3 regions of the Rhizobium sp. PEPV16 genome follow, and region 1 is predicted to be linked to each of the others. Evidence: predicted binding sites of a transcription regulator. Region 1 holds the regulator's gene; each other region holds the start of a gene.

Region 1 (7,938 bases):
AGCTGCAGTTGAAAAGGCGCTGGATCAGAAGATGAGCAACGTCCCTTATAAAATGATCGGAAAGGATGTCTCGGTTTACTACGGCGAGAAGCGCGCGCTTTTCGATGTGAACCTGAACGTCCGCGAAAACACCGTAACCGCTCTGATCGGCCCGTCCGGCTGCGGCAAGTCGACCTTCCTGCGGTGCCTCAACCGCATGAACGATACGATCGACGGCTGCCGCGTCACCGGCAAGATCACGCTTGATACCGACGATGTCTATGATCCCGATATTGACGTCGTCGAACTTCGCGCCCGCGTCGGCATGGTCTTCCAGAAGCCGAACCCGTTCCCGAAGACGATCTATGAAAACGTCTCCTACGGCCCGCGCATCCATGGCCTTGCCAAGTCGAAGGCCGACCTCGACCAGATCGTCGAGACCAGCCTGCAGCGCGCCGGCCTCTGGAACGAGGTCAAGGACCGCGTGCATGAATCCGGCACCGGCCTGTCGGGCGGTCAGCAGCAGCGCCTCTGCATTGCGCGTGCCGTCGCCGTCAGCCCTGAAGTCATCCTGATGGACGAGCCCTGCTCGGCGCTCGATCCGATCGCCACCGCCAAGGTCGAGGAACTGATCCACGAGCTGCGCGAGAACTACACGATCGTCATCGTCACCCACTCCATGCAGCAGGCCGCGCGTGTCTCGCAGCGCACCGCCATGTTCCACCTCGGCAATCTCGTCGAGGAGAACGACACCGACAAGATGTTCACCAATCCCGACGATCCGCGCACCCAGGACTACATCATGGGTCGCTTCGGTTGATTTTGGCGACACCAAGCCTTCCCGTTATTCGAGGATAAAGCCCCATGGCATCGACACATATTTTTTCTGCCTATGATGATGATCTGAAGTTCCTGTCCAGGCGGATTTCCGAAATGGGCGGCCTGGCCGAGCAGATGGTCAGCGAAGCCGTCCGCGCCCTCGTCAACGGCGATACCGCGCTGGCGCAGAAGGTCATCTCGGACGATGTGATCCTCGATCACGCCGAACGCGAAATCGGCGACAAGGCGATCGTTACCATCGCCCGCCGTCAGCCGATGGCCTCGGACCTGCGTGAAATCATGGGTTCGATCCGCATCGCCGCCGATCTCGAACGCGTCGGCGACCTCGGCAAGAACACCGCCAAGCGCGTCATCGCCGTCCAAAGCACCGGCGTTCCCCGTAAGCTCGCCCGCGGCCTCGAGCATCTGTCCGAGCTGGCGCTCGTCCAGCTCAAGGAAGTGCTCGATGTCTACACCAATCGTTCAGCCGACAAGGCGAATGCGATCCGTGAACGCGACAACGAGATCGACGCGATGTACACCTCGCTGTTTCGCGAACTCCTGACCTATATGATGGAGGATCCGCGCAACATCACCAGCTGCACGCATCTTCTCTTCTGCGCCAAGAATATTGAGCGCATCGGCGACCATGCCACCAACATCGCCGAGACGATCTTTTACATGACGACAGGCGCACAGCCGGAAGGCGATCGTCCGAAGGATGACAGCGCCAACACCGTCGGCGCGGTCACGGAATAACCGCCCGCATAGTTAGTTGCGTGCGCGCCCGTCCGGGGCGCGCAAAGAGGTCGCAGCGAATTTCTGAATTTGCGCAGGATGAATTGCTTAAATCACCCCTGATTTAAGGATGATGCGCGAGGAGACCGACACGCATGATCCCGAGAGTTGCAGTTGTTGAAGACGAGGAAGCCCTCAGCGTGCTTCTTCGCTACAATCTCGAAGCGGAAGGCTTCGAGGTCGATACCATCCTTCGTGGCGACGAAGCCGAGATGAGGCTTCAGGAGCGCACGCCCGATCTTCTCATCCTCGATTGGATGCTGCCGGGTGTCTCCGGCATCGAGCTCTGCCGGCGCCTGCGCATGCGGCCTGAAACCGAGCGCCTGCCGATCATCATGCTGACGGCGCGCGGCGAAGAGAGCGAGCGCGTCCGCGGATTGTCGACGGGCGCCGACGATTATGTCGTCAAGCCCTTTTCGACCCCCGAGCTCGTTGCCCGCGTCAAGGCGATGCTGCGCCGCGCCCGCCCCGAGGTGCTGTCCACGGTGCTGAAATGCGGTGACATCGAACTCGACCGTGAGACCCATCGCGTCCATCGCAAGACCCGCGAAGTCCGCCTCGGCCCCACCGAATTCCGCCTGCTGGAATTCCTGATGTCGTCGCCGGGCCGGGTCTTCTCCCGCTCGCAGCTGTTGGATGGCGTCTGGGGCCACGATATCTATGTCGACGAGCGCACCGTCGACGTCCATGTCGGCCGCCTGCGCAAGGCGCTGAATTTCTCCAACATGCAAGACGTCATCCGCACCGTCCGCGGCGCCGGGTATTCGATGGAAGCCTGAGGGCTTCCATCTGAGCCTGCTGACAAAGCCCTTGCAAAACCTGCGACGTCATCCTCGGCCTTGTGCCGAGGATCTGCGTACGCCAAATTAAGCATTTGAAAATAAAGGTTTTTCCCTCAAGCAATTGGGGTGATCAGATGCTCGGCACAAGGCCGAGCATGACGGAGGGAAACCTCAGCTCCCATCTACGCATAAAAAAACGGGCCACTCGGCCCGTTTTCTGCATTCTGACGATGGTTGTCGTTCAGCTTGCCCGCGCTGCCGCCCGGCGGCGTTCATTGACCGGCTGGTAGGCGAGCTTCTGGTGATAGGCGCAATAGGGCGAATTGTCGGGGGATTCGCAGCCGCAGAAATGGAAGTCGTCCTTCAGCGGATCGCCGACCGGCCATTTGCAGGTGCGTTCGGTCAGTTCCGTCAGGCCGAGGCGGCGCGAAATCGGCACCACCACGTTGCCTCTCGGCACGTATTCCATTTCCTCGATCGTTTCGATCTCGATCTCTTCCTTCAGCATCGTCGCGCCCTGCTGGCGGGTAACGGTGCGGGTCGTGATCCGGGAGGCGTAGTTCGGTGCGCGCGGCGCCGATGTGTTGCGCTTCGGCGTTCGCGCCGCGGTGTTGGTGCCGCCGGCCTTGGCACGGCCGGGAAGGCACAGCCGGTGCACTTTGCCGATGACCGCGTTTCTGCTGACCCCGCCAAGTTGTGCCGCGATCTGGCTGGCGCTCAGTCCTTCGGCCCAAAGCTTCTTGAGTTTCTCGACCCGCTCGTCTGTCCAGTTCATGCCCTGTCTCCACCTTTTGCGTTGGTGATGGCAGAATCCCTCACCGTTGTCCCGGGAGCTCCGAAACAAGAAACGCTTGATCAATTTTGGTGACTAGTTCCGCCGCATGCAGTCTAGTAATTGATCTTTAACCTAGTGTGAGGCTGACTCCGTGACAAGAGTCGCATGAATCCGGATGAATCGAATTCGTAGTTTTCCCCAACTTGCTGCCCCTGCGTGGCATTTCTGCAATAATGCCTGTTGAAGACCGAAAATGCCGCTGTACACCTGTGCTGCATACGCTAAGGGCGCCGTTTTGTTGACATTGCAGCGCGAAAAGGAAATAGTGCCAGTCGCCGCCGCAAGGCGGCATTTTTAATTTTTCGGGCCTGGTTTCCTTAGCCGGAGTCATTGCCCACCAACTTTGATGGAGATCGCGCCATGGCTGAAGCCGCGCCGCTTTATGACACCTATTCTCGTGCCCCGCTGCGGTTCGAGCGAGGCGAGGGCGTATGGCTGATCACCGAAAGTGGCGAGCGATATCTCGATTTCGGCGCCGGCGTCGCCGTCACGTCAGTCGGCCACAGCAATCCGCATGTGGTCGGCGCATTGAAGGAGCAGGCCGACAAGGTCTGGCACCTGTCGAACATCTATGAGATCCCCGGACAGGAGCGTCTGGCAAAACGCCTGACCGACGCCACCTTCGCCGATAAGGTGTTCTTCACCAATTCGGGTGCCGAGGCGCTCGAATGCGCGATCAAGACGGCGCGCCGCTATCAGTTTTCCAAGGGCCATCCCGAGCGTTTCCATATCATCACCTTCGAAGGCGCCTTCCACGGACGGACGCTGGCGACGATCGCTGCCGGCGGCCAGGAGAAATATCTCGAAGGCTTCGGCCCCAAGGCGCCGGGTTTCGATCAGGTGGCTTTCGGCGATATCGAAGCGGTCCGCGCCGCGATCACCGAGGCGACGGCCGCCATCCTCATCGAGCCGGTGCAGGGCGAAGGCGGCGTCCGTCCTGCCACGCCTGAGTTCATGAAGGCGCTTCGCCAGCTCTGCGACGACAACGGCTTGCTCTTGATCCTCGACGAGGTCCAGACCGGCGTCGGCCGCACCGGCAAGCTCTTTGCTCATGAATGGTCGGGCATCACCCCCGACATCATGGCTGTCGCCAAGGGCATCGGCGGCGGTTTCCCGCTCGGCGCCTGCCTTGCCACGGCCGAGGCCGCCTCCGGCATGAAGGCCGGCACGCATGGCTCGACCTATGGCGGCAATCCGCTTGCCATGGCCGTCGGCAGCGCCGTGCTGGACATCATCCTTGCTGATGGCTTCCTCCAGCATGTGCGCGACGTAGCACTTGTCTTCCGCCAGGGCCTCGCCTCGCTGAAGGATCGTTATCCCGATGTGATCGAGGATGTGCGCGGCGAGGGCCTTTTGCTCGGCATCAAGGCTGCCGTTCCCTCAGCCGAACTGCTGCAGGCGATCCGCGCCGCCCATCTGCTCGGCGTGCCCGCCGGCGACAACGTCATCCGCCTTCTTCCGCCGCTCGTGGTCACCGCCGAGGAAGCCCGCGAGGGCCTTGCCCGCGTCGAACGCGCCGCCGAGAGCATTCGCGCCTCCAAGGTCAAGAAGACGGCTTGAAGAGATTGCCGCCTTCGGGCGCAGCACAGGTAAGAAGACGATATGAGCCCTAAACATTTCCTCGATCTTTCGGCAGTCACATCAGCCGATCTCAGAACCATCATGAACGATGCGCTTTCCCGCAAGCAGGCCTTCAAGGCAGGCCAGGGCGACAAGCCGCTCGCCGGCAAGATGCTGGCGATGATCTTCGAGAAGCCGTCGACGCGCACCCGCGTCTCCTTCGATGTCGGCATGCGCCAGCTCGGCGGTGAAACGCTGTTCCTGTCCGGCACCGAGATGCAGCTCGGCCGCGCCGAGACGATCGGCGACACCGCCAAGGTGCTGTCGCGTTATGTCGATGCGATCATGATCCGCACTACCGAGCATTCGCGGCTGGTCGAGCTGGCCCAGCATGCGACCGTGCCTGTCATCAATGCGCTGACGGATGACACCCATCCCTGCCAGATCATGGCCGATATCATGACCTTCGAAGAGCATCGGGGCCCGATCAAGGGCAAGACCATCGCCTGGACCGGCGACGGCAACAATGTGCTGCATTCGCTGGTCGAGGGTGCCGCGCGTTTCGGCTATCGCATGAACATGGCCGTCCCCCTTGGCTCGGAGCCCAAGGATCACTATCTGAACTGGGCCCGCAATGAGGGCGCCGAAATCATGCTCTGCCATGATGCCGACCGTGCGGTCGCCGGCGTCGATTGCGTGGTGACCGATACCTGGGTCTCCATGAATCAGGAACATCGGGCCCGGGGTCACAATGTCTTCCAGCCTTATCAGGTCAACGCGGCCTTAATGGCGAAAGCCGGCAATGATGCATTGTTCATGCATTGCCTGCCCGCTCATCGCGGTGAGGAAGTGACAGACGAAGTGATCGACGGTCCGCAATCCGTGGTCTTCGATGAAGCGGAAAACCGTCTTCATGCGCAGAAGTCGATTCTTGCTTGGTGCCTGGGCGCGATCTGAACCATAATCGGACGTCGCGAGAGACAGACTCGCGACCGCGTGAGCGAAGGGCACGCTGGCCCATCGCTCTGAAACTAGGAGTTAAAAGCCATGGCAGAAGCTGCAGCCGCCCTGGGCCAGTTTGATTTCGCCGGCGATGACCATGTCGTCCCCTTCCAGGTGGAAGGGCTGGATGTGCGCGGCCGCGCCGTTCAGCTCGGCCCGATGCTCGACGCGATCCTCGAGCGTCATCACTATCCCGCACCCGTTGCCCGGCTGCTTGCCGAAGTCGTCGTGCTGACGGTGCTGCTCGGCACCTCGCTGAAGTTCGACGGCAAGTTCACGGTGCAGACCAAGGGCGACGGCCCGGTCGATCTTCTCGTCGCCGATTTCTCGACGCCGGAAAATGTCCGCGCCTATGCCCGTTTCGATCAGGCGCTGCTCAACAAGGCGATCGAGTCAGGCGAAACCGAGCCGGAGCAATTGCTCGGCAAGGGCATTCTCGCCTTCACCATCGACCAGGGCAAGTTCAGCCAGCCCTACCAGGGCATCGTTCCGCTCGACGGCACCACGCTGGAAGATATTGCCGGCGTCTATTTCCGCCAGTCGGAGCAGATCCCGACGCGCGTCCGTCTTGCCGCGGCCGAACTCTTCGACCGTGACGATGCCGGCAAGCCGCGCCATCGCTGGCGGGCAGGCGGCCTCGTCGCCCAGTTCCTTCCGGAAGCGCCGGAGCGCATGCGCCAGCCGGATCTCCACGGCGGCGACGGCGACACCGGCAGCCGCCCGCACGGCGAGGACGATGCCTGGCTCGAAGCGCGTTCGCTGGTCGAGACCATCGACGCCGACGAACTCACCGATCCGCTGGTCGGCACCGAGCGGCTGCTGTTCCGCCTGTTCCACGAGCGCGGCGTGCGCGTCTACGAACCGCGCGCGGTTTTCGACCGCTGCAGCTGCTCGCGGGACAAGATCAAGGGCGTGCTCAAGGGCTTTTCGGCCGAGGAGATCGAGGCCAGCCAGGAAGATGGCGAAATCGCCGTGACCTGCGAATTCTGCTCGACCACCTACCGCTTCGAGCCGGCCGAGCTTCAGCCGGCGGAATAGGCGCGGTTAAGGACACGCACAGCGAACAATAAAAGATTAGCGATGATGCAGCACGGTGACTCGACTTCGCGTAGTCACTGTGCACCTATTCTGTTTCATTGGTTCTGGCCTAAGAAAGCGGATGGGGCGTTGATGCGACTTTTGTTTTTTGTACTCGCGCTCATAGCTGCGATGCCACCAGTGAGCTTGGCTGATGACCAGACAGTCCCATGGAAAGAGGTCGGGGGCTGGAGCGTGGCTGTCGACCCGACTTTAGACAATGGCTGTTTTGTTCTGACTTCCTTTGATGACGACACCATTTTTCGTCTTGGCTTCAATTTCCGCAAAAAGGACAACCCTCTTTACATTCTGCTCGGAAACCCAAACTGGAAATCCTTGGAGAAAGGTAAGCATTATCCCATCGAACTCTCGTTCGACCAGTCTAAACGGACGGCTGATGCGAGAGGTCTGGATCTCGATGGCCTCAAATCATTATGGATTGATTTCGAGGATCCCGACTTGATTGAGGAGTTCGCTGGTAAACTGAGTTTCCGCGCCAGCTTTGGAGGAAAGCAGATTGTGGCTCTCGGTTTGAAAGATTCCGCCAGTGCAGCGGATGAGTTGCTCGCCTGCCAAAAGGCGGTAAACGATGCGGTCGCAAAACATCCGGCGCCGCCACAATCAAAAGATCCGTTCGAAGCAAAGCCAGGCACCCAGGCCTCGGATCCTTTTGACCTTTAGTAGATTGACGACTGGGCAAGCCCGAGGATCTACGACCGAGGGTACGGCGTCCATGTTGGTACTGACTGGATGGCTGCAGCCGGCCGGATCCACGCGCCGTGCTTGCACTGACGAAACGACCGCGAACCTACGCTCTCAATTGAGCACGCGCAGCAGCCCAGGCGAATCCAGCGAGAAGGCGGGGATGTCGACATCGAACATCTCGCCATCGTCCGTTTCCATCTGGTAATGGCCGAACATCAGCCCTGAGGGCGTGTCGAGCGGGCAGCCGGAGGAATATTCGTAGGTGTCGCCGGGGCTGAGCCGCGGCTGCTCGCCGACGACGCCGGGGCCGGTCACCTCGTCCACCTGGCCGTTCTGGTCGGTGATGTTCCAGTAACGATTGACCAGCCGAACGGCTATGTT
Region 2 (7,938 bases), on a different contig from region 1:
ATGACAAGCGTATGGGGATTCTGACCGTTTTCGGCAAGCTGCCGATACCTGTCGCGGGCGTCGGCATAACGCCCGTTCATGAAGTTGCGATAGCCGTCCAGAAGGGGATTTGGAAAACGCTGCATGCTTCTGGATTAGCGCGCGCGGAAGACAAGATCAACTGCTGCACCGCAAAATGAACATATTGGCGGATGCGTCACTTTTTCCGCCGTTGCGCCGGGTGCACGAGGCGGCGCATCTGCACCATGGCCATCGGCGTCGAAAGGCTGGAAGCATCGCTTGCCAGCATCAACTCGTTGCTGCCGCGCTTGACGGCGCGCGCGAGCACCTCGAAGACGCTGGCGGTGGCAAGCTGCAGCGCCTTTTCGTCCTCGATCCCGGAAAGCAGGCGCGACAGGAAGACGGCGGCGATGAGGTCGCCGAGACCATTCGGCGGGTTGTCGACGACGCGATGCTCGGCAAGAAGGGCGTGACGGCCGGAAAGATAGAGATTGCCGGTACCGCCCGCCATCATCGGCACCGCCGAAGTGACGAGCATGCGCGATGGCCCGAGCGCGAGCGCCGCCTCCATGATCGCGCTGTTGTCTTCAAGGGCTGCCCCCGAAAGCCATGCGAGCTCGTAGCGGTTCGGCGTTGCCAGCGAGGCGAGCGGAATGAGATGGTCGCGAATGGCCTCCGCAGTCGCTTCCGGCACGTAAAGGCCGCCGAGATCGCCCATGACGGGATCGCAGACATAGAGCAGCTCGGGATTGTTTTCCCTCAGCGCACCGATCAGCCGGGCGACGGAGCGCGCCTGGGCTGCATTGCCGAAATAGCCCGAAAGCACCGCCTTGACTTCGCCGATCCAAGGCGCGCGGATCAGATCCTCGATTGCCGCGTCGAAATCCGCTTCCGCAAAAGTCAGCCGCGTCGAGCGGCCGTGGCCGGGATGCCAGGGCAGCACGATGGTCGGCAGGGCCCAGACCGGATGACCGAGCGTCTCCAGCGCAAAGACGGCGGCCCGATTTCCGACCGAGCCCCGCACCACATGGCTGGAGATGACGATGACTGCGCCCGCTGCATTTTCCGACATGATACCCAAGATCCGAATGATGACGGCGTTTGATGATCTGTTTGACGCCACGCTGTCAACCATTCTTCATGCGGGCGTGGAAATGTTCGGCGGAACGAAAATCCGGAAGACGGGACTTTCGCTTTCACTTGGCGAAGAAAACGGAAAATCTCTTACAATTTCTCTTTTCCAGCGCCAAAAAAGCGTCAAAACAATCCTCCGGACCTCTCTTTTAGAGATTTTTTCGAAGAATCTTCTGCTAGCTTGCGGAAAATCAGACATTGAGGGAGGCGATCCATGGCTGCCAGACACAATCCGAAACGGGAAAAGCAGATCGAAAGCGCGCGCAAGATCGCCAAGGCGACGGGCGAGGCGCATCTCGATCCGGAAATTCTCTTCGGCCGGGCAAGCAATGACGATCTCGAACTCTATACACCAGAAATGCTGGCGCTCTCCGCGGTGCATTCGGCAAAGGAACTTGCTGTCTGGAACGGCAAGGCGCCCCGCGTCAGCATCGACACGATTGCCGATGTGACGCCTGATGGCATCGCCGTCTCGGTGCTTTCAGTCACCGACCAGAACATGCCTTTTTTGTTTGAATCGGTCATGGGCGAAGTGACGAGCACCTATCGCGACCTGTTCATGGCCGTGCATCCCATCCTGATCATGGAAAAGGGCAAGGCGCCGACGACGTATTCCGCCGATCACCCGAGCGACCCGGCCAACCGCGTCAGCCATATCCAGCTTCATATTGCACCCCTCAACTCCGCCCAGGCCGCCGATCTCGTCAAACGCATCGAAAAAGTCCTCGAACAGGTCCGCCTGTCGGTTTCCGACTGGAAGCCGATGCTTTACAAGATCGACGGAGTGATTGCCGAGCTCGCGGCCAATGGCGCCAGCCGGAAGAAGGTTGATCGCGACGAAGCCGTCGCTTTCCTGACCTGGCTGCGCGATGAGAATTTCACTTTCCTCGGCATGCGGGAATATGTCTATTCCGGCAAGGGCGCCGATGCCAGGGTCGAACGCGACAAGGGTGCAGGCCTCGGCATCCTTTCCAACCCCGATGTTCTGGTGCTGCGCACCGGCAAGGACGCCGTGACGACGACGCCTGAGATCCTTGCCTTCCTCGACGGTCCCGACTTCCTGATCGTCACCAAGGCGAATGTTAAGTCGATCGTTCATCGCCGGGCCTATATGGATTATGTCGGCGTTAAGCGCTTCGACGCTGAGGGCAACGTCACCGGCGAATTACGCATCGTCGGCCTTTTCACGTCGACCGCCTATACCTCGCTCGCCTCCGAAATCCCGCTGCTGCGTTCCAAGATCGAGAAGGTGAAGGAACATTTCGGCTTCGACCCGATGAGCCATTCCGGCCGCATGCTCGACAACACGCTGGAATCCTATCCGCGCGACGATCTTTTCCAGATCGACACGACGCTGCTTGCAAGTTTTGCCGAACAGATCAACGACTTGGCCGATCGGCCGCGCGTCCGCGTCCTGCCGCGCATCGACCATTTCGACCGCTTCGTCTCGGTAATCGTCTACGTGCCGCGCGAGGAATACGACTCGATCGTCCGCGAACGGATCGGCACCTATCTGAAGACTGTCTATGACGGCCGTGTCTCCGCCTATTACCCGGCTTTCCCGGAAGGCGGCGTGGCTCGGGTGCATTTCATCATCGGCCGCTCGGGCGGCAAGACGCCACGCATTCCGCAGTCAAAGCTCGAGCAGGTGATCCGCGAGATCACGGCCCGCTGGGACGACCGTTTCGAGGCGCTGGCAGGCGCCAAGGCGCCGAAGATATCCGTCGACCAAGCCTTCCAGGATTCCTTCACTCCGGAGGAAACCGTGGCCGACCTCGCCGATATCGGTGCCTGCGCCGCCGGCGAACCGCTGCGCATCCAGTTCTACCATCGTCAGGAAGAACAGGGCCGCACCCTTTCCTTGAAGATCTTCCACGCCGGCGGCCAGCTGGCGCTGTCGCGCCGCGTGCCGCTTCTCGAGAATCTCGGCTTCAACGTCGTCAGTGAACGCACTTTCGACATCGGGGTGCCGGCCGCCGATGGAGAAAAGAAACTCGTCGTGCTGCACGACATGGAGCTCGAGGCCCGCAATGGCGGCGAGATCGATCTGCAGCGTTACGGCGCCGCCCTCGAGGAAGGCTTCGTTGCCGCCTTCGCCGGCACGATCGACAATGACAGCTTCAACCGGCTGATCCTTTCTGCCGGGCTCTCGGCGCGCGAGACGAACGTGCTACGCGCCTACGCGCGTTATCTCCGCCAGGCCGGCATCGCCTATTCGCAGGATTATATCGCCACGACGCTCGATAAATATCCCGGTGTCGCCGCTGCTATCTTTCGTCTCTTCCATGATACGCTCGACACCAGGCTTACGGAGAAGGTCCGCGTCAAGAAGCTTGCCGAACTGCACCAGGCGATAGAGGCCGAGCTTGCCGACGTGCCGAGCCTCGACGACGACCGTATCCTGCGCCGCTACGTCAACATCGTCGATGCGACGCTGCGCACCAATTATTTCCAGAAGAACGCGGATGGTTCGCCGAAACCGATGCTGGCCTTCAAGCTTGATCCGCACCTGGTCGACGGGCTGCCGCAGCCGAAGCCCTTCCGCGAGATGTTCGTCTATGGTGTCGAGGTAGAAGGCGTGCATCTGCGCTTCGGCAAGGTGGCGCGCGGCGGCCTGCGCTGGTCGGATCGCGCCGAGGATTACCGCACCGAGGTGCTCGGCCTCGTCAAGGCGCAACAGGTCAAGAACGCCGTCATCGTGCCGGTCGGCGCCAAGGGCGGCTTCTATCCGAAGAAGCTTCCCATCGGCGGCAGCCGCGACGAGATCTTCAATGCCGGCCGTGAGGCTTACAAGACCTATATCCGCACGCTGCTTTCGATCACCGACAACATAGCAGGCGCCGATATCGTCCCGCCGAAGGATACCGTCAGGCTCGACGGTGACGACCCCTATTTCGTAGTCGCCGCCGACAAGGGCACAGCGACCTTCTCCGACACCGCCAATGCACTGGCGCAGGAAGCCGGCTTCTGGCTGGACGACGCCTTTGCTTCCGGCGGATCGGCCGGTTACGACCACAAGAAGATGGGCATCACCGCCCGCGGCGCCTGGGAAACCGCGAAACGCCATTTCCGCGAAATGGACATCGACATCCAGACGACGCCCTTCACCGTCGCCGGCGTCGGCGACATGTCGGGCGACGTCTTCGGCAACGGCATGCTGCTCTCTCCGAAGATCCGGCTCATTGCCGCCTTCGATCACCGCGACATCATCATCGATCCCGACCCCGATATGGAAAAGACGCTGACTGAGCGCCAGCGGCTTTTTGACCTGCCGCGTTCAAGCTGGCAGGATTTCGACAAGAGCGTACTGTCGAAGGGTGCAATGATCATTTCGCGCGCAGCGAAATCGGTCACGCTGACGCCGGAAGCGGTTGCCGCGATCAGCATCGACAAGGCCGTGGCCACGCCCTTCGAGATCATGACGGCGATCCTGAAGAGCCCGGTCGACCTGCTCTGGTTCGGCGGCATCGGCACCTATGTGAAAGCGCCGTCCGAAACCGACACCGAAGTCGGCGACCGCGCCAATGACCCGATCCGCATCACCGCGGTGGAGGTGCGCGCCAAGGTGATCGGCGAGGGCGCAAATCTCGGCGTTACTCAGAAAGGCCGCATCGCCTACGGTCTGAAGGGTGGGCGCTGCAATTCCGACGCCATCGACAACTCAGCCGGCGTCAATACCTCGGACGTCGAGGTCAATATCAAGATCGCGCTGGCAGCCGCCATGCATGACGGACGCCTGACGCGCGCAAAACGCGACCAGCTTCTTTCCTCGATGACCGGTGAAGTGGCGACTCTGGTGCTGCGCAACAACTACCTGCAGTCGCTGGCGATCTCGCTGACGGAACGCAAAGGCACGGCAAACGGCCTGGAACTTGCGCGCTTCATGACGGTTCTAGAAGGCGCCAAGCAGTTGAACCGCAAGGTGGAGACTCTTCCGGACGACCAGACTCTCACAGAACGCTACACGGCCGGCAAGCCGCTGACGCGGGCTGAAATCGGCGTGCTGGTGTCCTATGCCAAGATCGTGCTCTTCGACGCGCTGATCGCAAGCGATCTGCCTGATGATCCCTATTTCATTGCGACGCTTTCGAATTATTTCCCCGTGAAAATGCAGAAGTCGAATGCCGGCGATATCGCCAACCATCGCCTGAAGCGCGAAATCGTTGCGACCGTGCTTGCCAACGAAGCGATCAATCGCGGCGGGCCGAGCTTCACCGTCGCCATGATGGACGCAACGGCGGCTTCAGCACCGGAAGTGGTGCGCGCCGCAATCGTCTCTAGAGACGGTTTCGGCCTGACCCACCTTTGGGCCGAGACGGACGCCTTGGACGGCAAGATATCGGGCGAGATGCAGAACCGCATCTACGAGGAGATCAGCCACAGCTATATCGTGCTGACGCGCCTGCTGCTGAAAACGGGCATGACCAAGGCCGATATGGCAGAAGTGATTAGCCGGCTTCAGGCGGCCCTGAAGAAGCTGAAAACCGCCTTCGCCGGACAGGTGGCCGGCGAGGTCGCCGTGCGCCAGGCGGAGTACAGCCAGGCGGGCCTGCCCGAAAAACTCGCCGCCGACATCGCCAGCCTCCCGATCTTCGCACTGGTGCCGGAGATCATGCAGATCGCCGAGCGCACCGGCGAACCCCTGGTACGCGCCGCCGAGAACTACATCGCAGTGTCGCAGACCTTCCGTATCGGCAGGCTGCTGGCGGCGGGCGGGCGGATCCTCACCTCAGACCATTACGAGAATCTGGCGCTTGCCCGCAGCATCGATCAAATCGCCAGTGCAAGGCGCGACATCGTCATCTCCGCCCTTTCCGATCACGGCAAGGAAAAGCTTCCCGTTCAAGCCTGGCATGCGCAGGATCGTATCCGCATCAACCGTATCCTCGAGGAGCTTTCAACCCTCAGCGACGGCGGCGATCCCAATCTCGCGCGTATTACCGTTGCTGCAGGTATCCTGACCGATCTTGCGCGCGACCGGGTGAGGTGAGACAGTCCGCGTCAAAGAAGGAGCGGATGTTGAATCGCATTGACTGGACAGGAACGCAACCGCCGAAGGCCACGGAGAAGGGCATCTGGGGGTGGATGTTCTTCGATTGGGCAGCACAGCCCTTCTTCACCGTGGTCACGACCTTTATCTTCGGGCCCTATTTCGTTTCCCGCCTGACCGATGACCCGGTATCCGCGCAGACGACGTGGAGCAACATGGCGACGATCTCCTCGGTGATCATCGCCCTTCTCTCACCCGTCCTCGGCTCGATCGCCGACCAATCCGGCGCACGCAAACCCTGGATTGGCTTCTTCGCGGTCATCAAGATCGCCAGCCTCTTCTGCCTGTGGTTCGCCGCACCCGGCTCGCCTGTTCTCTATCCCGTCATTTTCATGATCCTCGCCTCGATCTCGGCCGAGTTTTCGATCGTCTTCAACGATTCGATGATGCCGCGCCTGGTCGGCAAGCACGAGGTCGGCAAGCTCTCCAACACTGCCTGGGGGCTCGGTTATCTCGGCGGCATCATCGTGCTCATTGCCGTCGTGACGCTTTTGGCGGCGAGCCCTGAGACCGGCAAGACCATCCTCGGCCTTGATCCGCTGTTCGGCCTCGATCCTGAGACCGGCCAGGATGCACGCATCACCGGGCCGATCTCGGCCGTCTGGTATCTGATCTTCATCCTGCCGATGTTCTTCTTCACGCCCGATGTCGGCAAGGGTCTTCCCTTCGGCACCGCGGTGCGCTCCGGTTTGCGGGAACTCAAAAACACGCTTGGCGAGCTCAGAGAGCGCCGCGGCATCCTGAAATTCCTCATCGCCCGCATGATCTATCAGGACGGCGTCAACGGCCTGCTGATCCTTGGCGGTATCTTCGCGGCCGGCATGTTCGGCTGGGCGACGATCGAGATCGGTATCTACGGCATCATCCTGAATGTGATTGCGATCTTCGGCTGCCTGATCGCCGGCCGCATCGACAAGGGCGTCGGTTCGAAGGTGACCGTCGTCATCAGCCTCACGATGCTGCTTCTCGCCACCATCGGTATTATTTCGACAGGACCGGGCTACACCCTGTTCGGATTGATGCCGCTGCCGACGGCGGATTCCGGCGGCCTCTTCGGCACGGCGGCGGAAAAGGCCTATATCCTCTATGGCCTGCTGATCGGGCTCGCCTTCGGGCCGGTGCAGGCCTCGTCACGCTCCTATCTCGCCCGCAGCGTCAACATCGAGGAAGCCGGCCGCTACTTCGGCATCTACGCGCTTTCGGGGCGCGCCACCAGCTTCATGGCGACTCTGCTCTTTTCGCTGGTGACCTATATGAGCGGATCACCGCGGCTCGGAATGGCAACGCTGATCCTGTTCCTCGCCGGCGGATTGATACTCTTGATCCGCACATCCTATCCGGCCGATCGCGCATAGGGACAAACCTGCTCGAGGAAGAGCGCCGGCCACCGCCGGCACCCGATCAGTGCCGGAAATGGCGCATGCCGGTAAAGACCATTGCGACGCCGTGTTCGTTGGCGGCATCGATGACTTCCTGGTCGCGCATCGAGCCGCCCGGCTGGATAACCGCCGTCGCCCCTGCGGCGATCATCGACAAAAGACCGTCGGCAAAAGGCAGGAAGGCCTCGGAGGCAACCGCCGAGCCATGCGTCATCGGGACTGCAAGGCCAAGGGCCTTGGCGGCCTCTTCGGCCTTTAGCGCGGCGATGCGGGCGGAATCGACCCGGCTCATCTGGCCGGCGCCGATGCCGGCCGTCTGGCCGTCCTTGGCATAGACCACGGCATTCGACTTCACATGTTTGCCGACCTTGAAGG
Region 3 (7,938 bases), on a different contig from region 1:
TCGACACGATGAGGCGGGAGAGAACATCGCGGCCGAGTTCGTCGGTTCCAAGCCAATGCGCGGCATTGCCGGGCAGTGACAGGCGGTTCTTCAGGTCGAAGGCGGTGATATTGTAGGGCCGGATCCAGTCGGCCCCGAGCGCGATCAGGATCACGACGGCGATCCAGGCGAAGCCGATCATCACGAAAACCGGCACACCGCGCTTCTTCTTCTCGCGCACTTCGTGGATGACGGTCACCGGTTGAGCAGAGATATTTGTCATGGTTCTGCTCCTTAATGCCTTGCCTGGTTGCTGCGCAGACGCGGGTCGAGATAGCCGTAAAGGATGTCGACGACGAAATTCGAAAACACCATGGTCGCAGCCACCAACAGCAGGATGCACTGGACGACGGCGAGATCGCGGTTGGAGACGGCGACGACGAGAAGCCGGCCGACGCCTGGCCAGGAGAACAGCGATTCCACCACGACGGCGCCGGCGATCAGCGTGCCGACCATGAAGCCGGCGATCGTCACGATCGGGATCGCCGCATTCGGCAGCGCATGACCCCAGACGACGTTTCGCCAGGCAGTGCCCTTGGCACTGGCCGTACGGATATAGGGCTGGCCAAGCACCTCGATCATCGCGCTTCGGGCAAAGCGGGCAAGAATGCCGGCACCGCCGATGCTCATGGTGATGATCGGCAAAATGGCATGCATCCAGCTGTCCTGGCCGCCCGACGGCAGCAGGCCGAGCGTGACGGAGAAGATCAGCACCAGCACGAGGCCGAGCACGAAGCTCGGCATGGTGAAGCCGACCACCGCGCTCGCCATGACGGCGCGGTCGGTCGAGCTGTCGCGGTGGAGGGCGGCGTAGACGCCGGCCGGAATACCGATCACCAGCTTAAGGATGAGGGCCGGGATCGTCAGCTCCAGCGTTGCCGGAATGCGGTCGAGCACGAGCTGGATTGCCGATTGGCCGTCGCGCATCGAGATGCCGAGATCACCGCGGGCGATCGCGCCGAAATAGCGCAGATACTGCACCCAGATCGGCTGATCGAGACCCCAGGCGGCACGGAAGGCGCGGATCGCTTCCGGCGGCGCTTCCGGACCCATGATCGTCAGGGCCGGGTCGCCGGAAAGGCGCAGGACGACGAAGGCGAAAGTCACCACCAGCACGATGGTCATCAGCGCGCGGAACGCCCTTATCAGGAAGAAACGGATCATGGCTCAGCTCTCCATGAGCGTTGAGACGGATGCGGGCGTGACGAGGTGGCAAGCAGCCTTTCGGCCCGCCTCGATGGTGACGAGTTCGGGCGTCTCGACGCGGCAGCGCTCGATCGCATGGCCGCAGCGGGGATGAAAGGCGCAGCCGGCAGGCCGGGCAGCGGGATTCGGCGGTTCTCCCTGCAGGATGATACGGTCGCGCAGCGCCGTGCCGGGGACAGGAACGCTGGAGACCAGTGCCTGCGTATAGGGATGCAACGGGCTGCGGAAAATATCCTCCGAGGCTGCTTCCTCGACGATCCGGCCGAGATACATCACCGCGACGCGATCGGCGATGTTGCGCACGACCTTCAGATCATGGCTGATGAAGGCCATGGCGATGCCGCGCTTTTCCTGCAGGTCGCGCAACAGGTTGATCACCTGCGCCTGGATCGAGACGTCGAGAGCCGAGACCGGCTCGTCGCAGACCAGAAGCTCCGGATTGGTGGCGATGGCGCGTGCAATGACGACGCGCTGGCGCTGGCCGCCCGAAAGCTCGTGCGGATAACGCTCCGCCTGATCGCGCCGAAGACCGACGGCGACGAGCAGTTCATCGACACGTTCGCGCCGCCCCTCCTCGCTTCCGACGGCATGGATGGCAAGCGGTTCGCCGATCTGAGCGCCGATCGAGATCCGCCGGTCAAGGGCTGCCAGCGGATCCTGGAAGACGAGTTGCATGCGCGCCCTCAGGCTACGCCAGCGCGGCGTTCTGAGTGCCGGCATCGTCTCCCCGTCGAAGCGGACGCTGCCTTCGGTCGGAGCTTCGAGCCCGAGCAGCAGCCGGCCCATCGTCGATTTTCCTGAGCCGGATTCACCAACGATGCCGAGCGTCGTCTTCGGCGCGACCGACAGCGAAACGCCGTCGACCGCCCGGACATGGCTCGGCTTTCCGAAGACGCCGCGGTGCATCGTATAGGTCTTGACGAGGTCGTTCGCTTCGATCAGCTGGTGTTCGCTCATGCCCATGCCACTCCCTGCTGGACCTGCATGAGGTTCGGCTTCGATGCGGTCGCGCCGTCGCCGAGCGGATGGAAGCAGGCGGTTGCACGGTCGTCGTCAAGTGCGACGAGCGGCGGCACCTTGTTATGACAGAGTTCCGAGGCATGGCCGCAACGCGGCGCAAAGGCGCAGCCGCCAGGCATCCGGCCGGGCTGCGGCACGGTGCCGGGGATCGGTACCAGCCGGTCGCGGCCGGCATCGATACGCGGAATGGCATCGAATAGTCCGCGCGTATAGGGATGGCGCGGCGACCGGAACAACGATTCCGTCGGGCATTTCTCGACGATGTTGCCGGCATACATGACGCAGACTCGTTCGCAGATCTGCGACACCGCGCCGAGATCATGACTGATGAAGACGATCGCCATGCCGGTTTCCTCGCGGATCGAAATCAGGAGATCGAGGATCTGCGCCTGGATCGTCGCGTCCAGCGCCGTCGTCGGCTCATCGGCGATCAGCAGATCAGGATTGCCGGCGAGCGCCATGGCGATCATCAGCCGCTGGTTCTGGCCACCGGAAAATTCATGCGGAAAATTGTAAAAACGACGCACGGCGTCGGGAATGCCGACCATTTCCATCAGGCGGACGGCCTCGTTGCGGGCGGCCCTGCCGGTCAGGCCGCGGTGCAGTTCAACGGCTTCGGCGATCTGGCGCCCGGCGCGGATGACCGGGTTGAGCGAGCTCGACGGATCCTGGAAGATCATGGCGATGCGGCCGCCGCGAATGCTTTCGAGCTTCGTGCGCGACGCGCCGATCAGCTGATCGCTGCCGAGACGCACGCTGCCTGAGACGGAAGCCTTTCCAGGCAGAAGCCCGAGTGCCGCCAGCCAGGTGACCGACTTGCCGCAGCCGGATTCGCCGACGAGACCCACCGCCTCGCCCTTCTCGATCGCCAGATCGACGCCGTGCAGGACTTCGACACCGCTGAAAGCGACCTTCAAATTGGAAATTTCGACCAATGGCATTTCAGCCTCTCCTTCTTGCAACCCCGCCGGCCGCCAGATCCGAACGAGAGCATGATGTTGTCCGAAAACCGCTCACACTTTTCGGCATCATGCTCGTGCCTGCCGGGCTTGCCTGGTTTCCGGATAGCCGGTGCACCAAATGGCAGCGAGCCGGAGTTTCCCCCGGCTCGCTGATGTCGTCAGGTCTTGATCAGGACCAGTTGCCCTGGCGGAAGTCCATGGCGAAGGCCGATGCGGCCTTCCAATTGATCGACTTCGACTTGGCGGTGAACACGGCGTTCTGGTGGAGAACGGTATAGGCGGGGTCTTCGCGCTCGCAGATCTGCAGCATGCGGGCGAAAGCGTCGTGACGCTTGGCGCGATCGGTGCTGGTCTCGAGGAAGGTCGACAACGTGTTCATTTCGGCGTTGGTCCACTCGCCGACCTGCTGCTGCTGGCCGTTCGGACCGTGCTGGGCGACGATCGAGGAAACCGGATCGGGGAAGCTTGCGGAGTTCGACCAGTCGCGGACGGCGCGCGTCGGCGTCTTTTCGAGGATCTGCTGCCAGTTTTCCTTCATCTCGATCTGCACGTTGAGGCCGACCTGCGCCCACATTTCGACGAGGATCTGCGCCGTCGGGGTCTGGTTGGTATAGTAGTTGTTCAGCAGGCGATACGGGATCGGGTCGCCCTTGTAGTTGGCTTCCTTGAGGAGCTGGCGGGCGAGATCAGGATTGTATTCCGGCACGGTCCAATCCTTGACCAGCATGTCGCCATAGAAATCCCACTGCAGGCCGGCCGGAACGCGGGTGCGGCCCGCCCAGAGCGAGTCGACGATCGCCTGTCGGTCGATGGCATGCGTGAAGGCGCGGCGCACCAGCGGGTTACCGAGCTGAGCATGGGTCTTATCGAACACGGTCAGCCGGTGGTTGGTGATGATGCCGCCCTGGACTTCGAAGGCAGCGTTCTTTTCGATGCCTTCGATCTGGTCCGGCGGGATGTCGCTGGCGAGGTGATATTCGCCGGACAGCAGGCCATTGACGCGCGAGGCGACTTCCGGAACTTCGACGAAGCGGATCTGCTTCACCGGAGGACGGCCGCCCCAATATTCGTCATGCGCTTCGTAGATCAGGTAGGTGTCCGGCTTGAACTCGGCGACGCGGTAGGGACCGGTCGTGATCGGTGCGCGGGCCCAGTCGAGATAGCTCCTGGCCTCATCCCAGCCGCGGCGATTGGCGATGGCGCTGGCGGCAACGGAGATGCGGCCTTCCATCGTCACGTCAGGCGAACCGTTGACGAAGCGGACGGTATATTTGTCGACGATTTCGATGCCGAGCAGGGCTGGCCAGATACGGCGGGCGACGGCCGGAATTTCGACCGGCAGTTCCTTGCTTTCGCGGCCGAGCGGGTTCTTTTCGGTGACGAAGATCGTCTTGCCGGTGCTCGGCTGCGTATCGCCGAACATGCGTTCCTTGCTGAAGGAGAAGGCGACGTCTTCGGCAGTCATCTCATCGCCATTGTGGAATTTGACGCCCTGGCGCAGTTTCAGCTCGACTGTCTTGTCGTCGATACGGCGCCATTCGGTGGCGAGTGACGGAACGGCCGAGAGGTTGCCGAGCCAGTCGAGGCCGATCAGGCTTTCCCACAGCGACGAATTGAAGATGCGCTGGCCGACATTCGACTGTTCGCGCAACGTATCCAGCGTGTTCGAGTTCGAGATCTTCTGGACGGCGATGGTGATCGAAGGACGGTTGTCGGCCTGGGCGATGGAAAAGCGCGGCAGGATCAGCGAGCTGGCGACGCCGGTGGCAAGGCCGAGAGCACCGCGACGGGTGAAGGTGACCATGGGAATATCTCCTTGGGTTCTCTGGTAAGTCGGATCAATGGCTGCGTTCGATCAGGCCTTCGGGACCGGAGCGATAATGGGTCAGGGTTCTGTCGGCATGTTTCAGGCGCCAGGAGAGCGCCTTCTGCGCATAGTTCCGCACGAGCGCGGCATAGGCCGGATCGTCGGCGAGATTGGTGAATTCGTTCGGATCGTGCTGCAGATCGAAGAACAGCGGCGGCAGCGCTGCGAAATGAGCGTATTTGTATCGCTCGTCCTGGATGACGCAGAGGCTGCAATCATTCATGCCGAGGCCGAGAAAACTTTGCGGCTCGGAATAATAGACGTCGCGGAAGTCGTATTCGTAGTGCAGCTCAGTGCGCCAATCCTGCGGCCGGCCCTCGCTCAGGAAAGGCAGCAGCGACAGGCCGTCACAGGCGTGTGGGATCTTGCCGCCGAGCCAGTCGAGAATGGTCGGCATGACGTCGATGCTCTCGGTGAAGCCGCTTTCGATCGCGCCGGCGCGGGCATTTTCGCCGGCGTCCTTGATGACGAGCGGAATGCGGAAGCTCGGATCGTTGTAGCCGATCTTGCCGAGCAGGTGATGATCGCCGAGCTGCTCGCCGTGGTCGCTGGTGAAGATGATCAGCGTATCGTCCCACTGTCCGGTGTCGTCGAGATAGTCGAAGACTCGACCAAGGCAATCGTCGACCTCGGTGATCAGGCCGCAATAGGTCGCGCGCATCTGGCGCAGTTCCGCTTCGTCGAGCGTTGCGCCCGACCCTTCGGCGCCTTGGAAGAAGGAGCCGCGGCGGATGCTGTCGACATAGAATTTCATCAGCGGATGTTGTGCAGCCTCGATATCCGGGCTGGCCGCGCGGATCGGCGCCGGCATGTCTTCCGGCCGGTACATGGCGTGATAGGGAGCGGAGGCGACGAAGGGCGGATGCGGCCGGTAATAACCGAGATGCAGGAAGAAGGGCTTGCCGTCGCGACCCTTGAGATAGGTCAGCGCCCGCTCGGTGAAGAAGGTCGAGTCCGAAAATTCCTTAGGGATGCGTGACGGACGGTCGGTGGCGCCGGCAACGGCGTCCTCGCCCTCGGGCAGCCAGATATCAGGACGATGCTCCGGCAGCTCAAAGCCGTTCTGTGCCACCCAGCCGAAATAACCCTCCATATTGGGCTCGAAGGCGCCGACCGAATGGAAACCGTCCATCATGTCGCCGAGCACCGTGAAGCGCGGATCGTTCGACGAAGTGGTGCGCGGATCCGGCACCGTCGTCGTATAGCCGATCAGCGCCGGATCGTAGCCGACGCCGCGCAACGCCTTGCCGAGGTTGAGGTGGCGCTGGTCGAGCGGCACCGTGTTCTGCACGGCGCGATGGTTCATCAGATAGAGGCCGGTAAGCAGGCTCGCGCGGGCCGGACCGCAGGGAACGCAGGTCGTCACATGGTTCCTGAAGGTCACGCCCTCGCGGCAGAGCCGGTCGAGATTAGGCGTCTTCAGGAAATCGTTTTTCCCGTCGTCACGCAGAACGTGCGGAACGAAATCGGCTCGCCATTGGTCAACGACGATGAGTAGAACGTTTTTCTTTCGCATGGAGCCCCACTTGTGCGGGGCTGTTTGAACCGCGATTATTTCAGCGCGATGACCACTTTTTCAAAGTTCTATGACATTGAACGGATCGTGGGTTTCTTCGCTTTTATTCCGGAACGCCGCAAAACTGTAATATTTGCGACACAAAAGCCGTTCAACGCGTATGAGGCAATTCCTCCGGCGCCCCGCTATCGGTTTTCTCCATCTTGCGGCCCATGAAAGTTGCTTTCCCGCGCCGAAACAGCCGACGCTGCCTGATTGAATTTTCGGCGCGAGAAATTAGATCATCTCCATGAGCGGATCGCGAGCAGGCTCGGGGAAAGACTGGTTGACGGCGGGCAGGCTGGATCTGCCGGCGGGCGGTGGCGCGTTCGCGATTTCCCGGCTGGCCGTCGGCCTATTCCTGGTTGATCAGGATCGGCATCGGATCGCGGTCGGCTCCGATCGCAAGCGGGTCGTGCCGCTGCGTGCCGGTGACGGCTGGATTCTGCCAGCCGGTTCATCAGGCACCTGCGAATATGACGATGCGCTCTCGTTTCTGAGAGTGGATCTGTCGGATGCCTTGCTCGACGATGTCGGTTTCGAGAAAGCCGACTTCAATCCCGTCGTCGGTAGCCTCGATCCGCTGCTGGTTCAGTTCGTCCGCCACGCCGCCTCTCTGCGGGATGTGCCGCAATCCCTCTATCGCGATACGATGAACCTTGCGGTTGCAGCCCATCTGGCCCAGCTGCTCTCGCCTGCCCCGCTGTCATCCATTGGGGTCGAGGACCGGCGGCTGCGCCGTGCACTGGCATATATCCACGACAATCTCGCCGAGGATCTTTCCCTTGACGACATGGCTTCCGAAGCGGCAATGAGCCGGTTCCATTTCGTGCGCATCTTCACCGCTGCGCTCGGCACGTCGCCGCTACAATATGTCATCCGGGAGCGAATGGAACGGGCCAAGGTGCTGCTCAGGACCACGGGCGTTCCGGTTGCCGCCGTCGCCATCCGCGTGGGTTATGACGACGTGTCCCGCTTCGGTCGGCATTTCAGGCGCAGTACAGGGCTCACGCCGGCAGCGTTTCGCAGACGATAGCGCTCCGACCCAGAATGCCAATAAACACATAGCAAATGCCAAGAATCGCTCCGGCGCCTGCGCGCCGATGCTGCGAAACTCCTCCTCGTATCTGAATGAAACCGGCGATGACGGCGAGGAGACCTTCGATGAGACTATCTACCCTTTCTGCAATTGGCGTGGCCTTGCTGCATTCGACGGCCTTTGCGGCCGGCATCGAGACGCGTTCCGTCTCCTTCCAGAATGATGGAGTGACGCTTGCCGGCATGCTCTA

The links. Region 1 encodes PhoB, which activates phosphate uptake and scavenging genes when phosphate is short. Its sites were predicted from a motif close to TGTCATNNANCTGTCAT; they were not measured.
Region 2: a site for PhoB is predicted at 1,126-1,142, ahead of FY112_RS34655 (NAD-glutamate dehydrogenase). Genes of this name have one in related genera too.
Region 3: a site for PhoB is predicted at 6,670-6,686, ahead of pehA (phosphoric/sulfuric ester hydrolase PehA). Genes of this name have one in related genera too.

What each region holds. Positions count from the first base shown of each region.
Region 1 is NZ_VSZV01000320.1:17,768-25,705, forward strand. Features, by position in the region: gene pstB (phosphate ABC transporter ATP-binding protein PstB) at 1-799, shown strand, start outside; gene phoU (phosphate signaling complex protein PhoU) at 844-1,557, shown strand; gene phoB (phosphate regulon transcriptional regulator PhoB) at 1,692-2,375, shown strand; gene FY112_RS20385 (GcrA family cell cycle regulator) at 2,620-3,153, opposite strand; gene FY112_RS20390 (aspartate aminotransferase family protein) at 3,574-4,773, shown strand; gene argF (ornithine carbamoyltransferase) at 4,816-5,730, shown strand; gene FY112_RS20400 (Hsp33 family molecular chaperone) at 5,821-6,813, shown strand; gene FY112_RS20405 (hypothetical protein) at 6,946-7,533, shown strand; gene apaG (Co2+/Mg2+ efflux protein ApaG) at 7,669-7,938, opposite strand, start outside.
Region 2 is NZ_VSZV01000356.1:47,980-55,917, reverse strand. Features, by position in the region: gene FY112_RS34670 (carbonic anhydrase) at 1-125, opposite strand, end outside; gene pdxY (pyridoxal kinase PdxY) at 197-1,072, opposite strand; gene FY112_RS34655 (NAD-glutamate dehydrogenase) at 1,349-6,124, shown strand; gene FY112_RS34650 (MFS transporter) at 6,151-7,539, shown strand; gene purH (bifunctional phosphoribosylaminoimidazolecarboxamide formyltransferase/IMP cyclohydrolase) at 7,586-7,938, opposite strand, start outside.
Region 3 is NZ_VSZV01000238.1:4,948-12,885, reverse strand. Features, by position in the region: gene FY112_RS08605 (ABC transporter permease) at 1-262, opposite strand, end outside; gene FY112_RS08600 (ABC transporter permease) at 274-1,203, opposite strand; gene FY112_RS08595 (ABC transporter ATP-binding protein) at 1,207-2,208, opposite strand; gene FY112_RS08590 (ABC transporter ATP-binding protein) at 2,199-3,206, opposite strand; gene FY112_RS08580 (ABC transporter substrate-binding protein) at 3,397-5,031, opposite strand; gene pehA (phosphoric/sulfuric ester hydrolase PehA) at 5,066-6,610, opposite strand; gene FY112_RS08570 (AraC family transcriptional regulator) at 6,900-7,685, shown strand; gene FY112_RS08565 (alpha/beta hydrolase) at 7,814-7,938, shown strand, end outside.